Regions from separate parts of the Amygdalobacter indicium genome, predicted to be linked through region 1. Evidence: predicted binding sites of a transcription regulator. Region 1 holds the regulator's gene; the other holds the start of a gene.

Region 1 (3,203 bases):
ATCAATTACCGGCAAAAGCTTATCATACAAAGGCGAGATTTTATCCGGATAAGCAATATGCAGCTGCAGCGCCTTTAACTTTTTAATAGCCTTTTCTTTGGTAGAAGCCGATAACCAGGTAATTTGACTGAGCCTTTGCTCATAGACTTGAATCATCTGCTTCAACATTTCTAAAACATCCATTTTAGATTGTTCGCTGAAATTGGTATGAGCATAATACAGACCGACAGGATCGCTGTAATACGAATTAGCTAAATCAAAAGTATATCTCTCAAAATTACGCGGTTCGGCCGCTCCGAGCAACATACGCCCATATTCGCCGCCTTTAATGCGCAAATCGTCAGTTAAATATTTGCTGTTGTGCAGGAGAAAATTAACCAGAGCCCAAGCCTTAAAAGCGGAGAAATCAGTCGAATTGACAAATTTGCTCAAAGAGGCTGTAAATTCCGGTTCACTGTCGCTGACAATATCATCAGCGGACAGATGGAAAATATTCTGCAGTTCCGTTCCCAATGCCTGCAGCTCCGCCGGCAATTTATCAATGTAGGTTTGCAAAGTTTGCGGATGATAACTGTCGACATAATCGGCCTTTTGCTCATTACTCTTGGTGTAAATAGCGAAAGAGGCATCGAATTTCATGGTTAATTCTACCAACTCTTCTACGTTGCTCAAACCTAATGCCTGCAGGTAAGCTGAGGTGCAGTGCTTGTAATTATCCAACAGTTGCGCAGCTTGCGGATGCCCCGGTTGATAATAGGTAGAATCGGGTAAAATTGTTCCGGCCGGTCCGAAATAAAGGATTTTTTTGCGTGCCCGCTTCATATCTGCCTCTATATCTATGGTCAACGGAAAAGGCAGGCCTGTAAACTTATATTTACCATAATTTCGGCAAATTTCTGCAAAGGAAGTATACTTATCCAATTCGGCGGAAAGCCCCAATAATGCGGGAATTTCGTTGCTTTCGCGGCTTTTCTCATCTCTGGCCAGGCGTAAAAGCTTAACATAAGCCGACAAGTGCGGATTATCATTTACCGATTCAGGCTTTTGCAGCCAAGTTTCGGACAGTTTCAACAAGTATTTCTCAATAGATTCATCTAATTCGTGAAACGTGCCCGTAGCGGGGCGATCCGGCGGAATTACGGCATTTTTAAGCCATTCTGCATTAACGTAGGTGTAAAAATCGTCTTCTAACCTCATTGTTCCTCCTAACAGCCTGTCATTTGTGGCTTGTTTATAAATCTTTTTTAATTTTTGATTAATCTTGATTATACCATATGTTGTATACCGATAAGTCTGCTATAATATAAAAATATTAGTATAATATGTAAATTATGATTAATACTGAAGGAGATTTAATATGTTTAGACGTGTTAGAACTGAAAGTGTTCCGGCTCCTACAATTCGTAGAATGCCTACTTATTTGAATTGCCTGTTGCACATGCAGGCTAAGGGAATGACAGCAATTTCCTCATCGACAATTGCTTCCATGCTCAGCTTGACCGGTATTCAGGTCCGTAAGGATTTGGCTTGGGTTTCAGACTCAGGTAAACCCCGTACAGGTTTCCCCATCGATCGTTTGATTAACGATATTAAGAGCTTCCTCGGCTACAACAATGTTCGTGAAGCTGTCTTAATCGGTGTTGGTCACTTGGGCGGTGCTTTCCTCCATTACTCAGGTTTCAAAGAGTACGGTTTGGCAATTTCCGCTGCTTATGATATCAATCCGGATTTGATTGCCAAGTACAAGGATTCCGAAGTCCCTGTTTACAACATTAACGAGATTGAGAAGCACAAGTTGCCGGAATTGGCTATTTTGACCGTTCCTCATGATCAGGCTCAAGCTACAGCCGAGAAGTTGGCACAATTAGGCGTTAAAGCTATTTGGAACTTCTCTACCGTTCATCTGAATTTGAACGATGCAGTTATTGTTGAGAACGTTGACTTGGCACAATCATTAGCTTTGTTGTGGAACCAATATGAATTGAAACGTTTGAATGCCAACGGCTGAGTTCTCAGCTGAAAAAGCATTGTAAATTATTAAGCGCCTGTTCCGTTAAGCGGGTTTATCCCGTACGGACGGGCGTTTTTATATGTCGGGATTATACATTTGAAAATCGGGGATAAAAGAATCGCTCTGAGTACTTTCATCCTGCGTAAAGGCATGTTTAACGCCCAGATCAAGCGCGAAATTGACAAATTCTTCGTATTCTTCCGTTTTCACATGTCGATTAAGTTCAGGATATTTTCGCAGTATTTGGGGAATAGGAGTATACTGGTTCATCAAACTGATGTAGATATTGTCCGAAAAACAGGTGTAAGCGTAACTTAAAACCGCTTTGGCATCGTTCAGATAGCCGGGCATGAGCAGAATCCGCAGGACAAGCCCTTTTTTCAATAGCGGAAAATGACAGGCGGCCTTAGAAGTTGCAGTCACAGGCTGCTTTTGAAACTTTAATTTACCGACTTGACGGTACATTTCCCGCACAACACTGAAACTTACTTCCGGATAATCGGGGCAACCCAGATATTTTGCAGCTAAATCGGAACGATAAAATTTAATATCAGGCAAATAAATATCAATAAGACCGTCGAGCTTTTTAATCATCTCCAAATTTTCGTAAGAAGAACTGTTATAAACTAGAGGAATTTTTAAGCCCGCCTTTTTCAAATTTTCCAAACAGGGAATTAAAGTCGCCAACTGATGGCCGGCGGTAACCAAATTTATGTTACATGCACCTTGATCCTGCAAATCAAAGCAGGTTTGCAGAAATTCTTCCTGACTGAAAACTTTGCCGAGTTTATTCACATTTTTCCGTCTTCTGGAAGTGGAAATAGCGCAGTTCTGGCAAAAAACACAAGACATATTACAACCGGTAAAGAAAATTGCACCCGAGCCTGAAGCCCCGGAAATCGGCGGTTCTTCGTAAAAATGCAAAGCGGCGCGCGCAATGTGCAAATCTTTATCGGTCAAACAGAAGCCCAGCTCTCCGGCCAAACGATTGACCCGACAATTCTGCGGACAAATTTGACAACAACGATATAGTTTTTGCCAGGAATTGAGGTCGGAATCGAGCTTCAGACTGTTTAATATTTCCAGATTTTCCTGATTCATGTCGGATTAAACTGCTGACTTAATTTTTTTGCAAAAATGACGGTAACGAAGAATCATTTCGTCTTAACTCCTGCAATTTGCTTTGCAAACT
Region 2 (3,203 bases), 180 kb from region 1:
TTCTTGGTCTTCCGCAACTGCAGATCCGTCCTGCAGTTCATCATACAAACGCTTGAGACTTTCGCTGTGATGATGTTTCAAAATTCTGGTTTTATGCTTACGTAATTTACGCTCCATTAAATCCAGAGCCTGATCAAAAGCGACAGTAGCGTCGTTAACATTAGCTGTCGTACGATAGAAATAACCGTCAACCTTCAATGTCAATTCGCAAATAACAGAATTATTGACGGCGCTGAATTTAGCTTCCACCTGATCCTGAGCAGCTAAATTACGCTCCAATTTATTTATCTTCTTAGTAGCATGTTCTTTAATTCGCTCACTGATCTTAACATTAATACCTTGTAAATTAAACTTCATAAATGTCACGCTCCCTCTACGCTAATTACCGGAACAAAGTTACCTTTGTTATCTATATTATATATTACTGCGACAATCGGGGCAATTAACTCGTTGACACAATCAAACAAAACTTTGTTGAAAAACTTATGCCAAAAAAGCCCTGCCTGTCAAAATCATTTCGACGAGCAGGGCTTAACTTTCAAGTTTCAGACCGGAAAGCTGTTATTTAGCATCCTTGCTTGCCATAAAGCGCAACAAATCAACTACACGATTGGAATAACCCCACTCATTATCATACCAGCTGACAACTTTGAAGAAACGCTTCTCGCCCGGGAGATTGTTCTGTAAAGTAGCCTTGCTGTCATAGATAGAGGAATGATTATCATGGATAATATCAGTAGAAACAATATCATCCTTGCAATAGCTCAAAACACCCTTCATGTATGTTTCGCTGGCTCTCTTCATTGCAGCATCAATCTCTTCAATGCTTGTATCTTTTTCGGAACGGAATGTCAAATCGACAACTGAACCTGTCGGTGTCGGAACACGGAAGCTCATACCTGTTAATTTGCCCTTAGTTGCCGGTAATACTTGACCTACAGCCTTAGCAGCGCCGGTTGAACTCGGAATAGTATTAACAGCAGCTGCACGACCGCCGCGCCAATCCTTCTTGGACGGACCGTCAACAGTCTTCTGTGTTGCAGTATAGGAGTGAATTGTACTCATCAAACCTGTTTCAATACCGAAACCTTCTTTGAGCAAAACGTGTACAACAGGTGCCAAGCAGTTTGTTGTGCAGGAAGCGTTGGAAACAACGTTATCCTCTGCAGGATTATATTCGTGCTCATTAACGCCCATAACGATTGTCTTTACGCCGCCTTTACCGGGAGCGGAAATGATAACCTTCTTACAGCCGGCTTGCAAATGTCCTTCAGCTGCTTCTTTTTTGGTGAATAAACCGGTAGATTCGATAACATAATCAACGCCTAATTCCTTCCAAGGCAAATCGGCCGGATTACGTTGAGCCATGATACATTTGGTCTCATGTCCGTCAACAACGATAATATCGTCATGATCTAATTCAGCAGAAGATTTCTTGCTGGAAACTTCATGCTCAAATCTGCCTTGAGTTGAATCATACTTGATCTGATAAGCAAAATAATCAGCATCAGTACCCATATCTGTTACAGCAACGACGTCAATTTCCTTGCCTAACAAACCTTGATCAGCGATTGCTCGAAATACCAGACGACCAATGCGTCCAAAACCATTAATACCTACTTTAATTGCCATAACTTCCTCCTGAAATTAAATCTAGCAAATATGCTCGAAGAACTATCGAACTATTGTTTATTTTATATCAGATGTCACCGGATTTCAAATAAAAGCGGCCAACTTCTCACATTTTGTACAAATTGTCTAATCTTTGTTCAAACCCCTGCATCCTTCGGGCCATTCGTCGGGGTTGTTTTATCAGTTCCCGTTTCCCGTTTTTTCTTGGTTTTAGGGTTTTTAACTTGCTCCTCTTCACTCTTTTTATCCATATTTTCATTTGTTGTCAAATAGGGCAAAGAGATGTGCGGCAGGTGCGGAAGCGGTAAATGCTTATTCATAATAGCGGTAAAAAACGGTGTAGGATTGTAATCCCGCCGCATAAGAGCATCAACGTCTTTCTCTACCGCAAAATATTCTACGGCACTGTGCAATTTGGCAACAGCAATATTTCTTTGTTCGTTGCTCTGCTTGACATATTGTTTTATGACAACATAAAGGACAGCTGAAAGCGGAACTGAAAGGATTAAGCCGGGGAAACCGAAAAAGTTACCGCCGATTAAAACGGCTGCGAAAACCCAAATTGCCGGCAAACCCACCTGTGAACCGACCACAAAAGGATAAATTAAATTGCCTTCAATTTGTTGCACGACAAAAAATAAAGGTAAGAATAATAAGGCCTTATGCACATTTACAGTCAAAATTAAAATAAAGGAAAGGCCGGCGGAAATATAGGCCCCGAAAATAGGAATAAGCGCAAAAAGGGCAACCAGGACGGCAATCAGGCTGTAATAAGGAATATCGAATAAAAACATTACTACAAGGACAAGAAAGCCCAAGATTCCCGCTTCCATGCAGGCAGCGGCAATATAACGGGCGAACATTTTACCGGCGAAAATCATCAATTTCAAGAAATGGTCAACCTTTTCTTCATTAAACAAAGCATAAAGCAGACCGGTAACTTCCCGCCCTATCTGTTCTTTGCCGCATATAATATAGATTCCGAAAATCAGGCTGATGAGGAAGGTTACAAAACCGCTGATAATATTTAATGCTATATTGGAAATACCGCTGATTAACGAACGAATAACTTTGTCATAGCTTAAAGTAAATTGACGAGCAATATCATCCAGATGGATATTATTGGCTTCGGCAAATTCTCGAATTTGCGGTTTGGTTTCTAAAAAATTCTCAACCTGATCGGTCAAACGGGCAACTGTCAGCGGAATTTGCGTACTCAGGCGCACCAAAGTAGCGTTAATTTGGGGTAAGAGCAAAGCGAAAAAAGCATAAATCAAAGCTCCGAAGAAGAACAATGACAGTAATAACGACAAAGGTCTTTTCACTTTTTTTCTGGCAGAATCATATTTGCCCCAATTAATCGAGAAAAACTTGTGCTCTATGTAAGACGTCGGGATATTGATTACGAAAGCTAAAGCGGCTCCCAAAGTTATCGGTAATAACTTGGAGGAAAAGCTGTGCAGCCAGTTAGGTAAAAAATTGAAATTGAGCGACAGCCAATAAACTGCACCCGCTATCAATGCGTAAGCGATAAAATCGCGCGTTCTGAATCCTTTAATATGCATCCGTTT

Evidence for each region. Region 1 encodes Rex, which represses fermentation and respiration genes when NADH is low (regulators of the CRP and FNR family bind a similar motif). Its sites were predicted from a motif close to ATTGTTAANNNNTTAACAAT; they were not measured.
Region 2: the regulator Rex is predicted to act here: its motif matches at 1,685-1,704, upstream of gap (type I glyceraldehyde-3-phosphate dehydrogenase).

The regions. Positions count from the first base shown of each region.
Region 1 is NZ_CP118866.1:682,863-686,065, forward strand. Features, by position in the region: gene PYS60_RS02845 (M13-type metalloendopeptidase) at 1-1,197, opposite strand, end outside; gene PYS60_RS02850 (redox-sensing transcriptional repressor Rex) at 1,358-2,008, shown strand; gene PYS60_RS02855 (radical SAM protein) at 2,087-3,112, opposite strand; gene PYS60_RS02860 (Maf family protein) at 3,132-3,203, opposite strand, start outside.
Region 2 is NZ_CP118866.1:501,453-504,655, reverse strand. Features, by position in the region: gene hpf (ribosome hibernation-promoting factor, HPF/YfiA family) at 1-357, opposite strand, end outside; gene gap (type I glyceraldehyde-3-phosphate dehydrogenase) at 562-1,632, opposite strand; gene PYS60_RS02065 (AI-2E family transporter) at 1,770-3,197, opposite strand.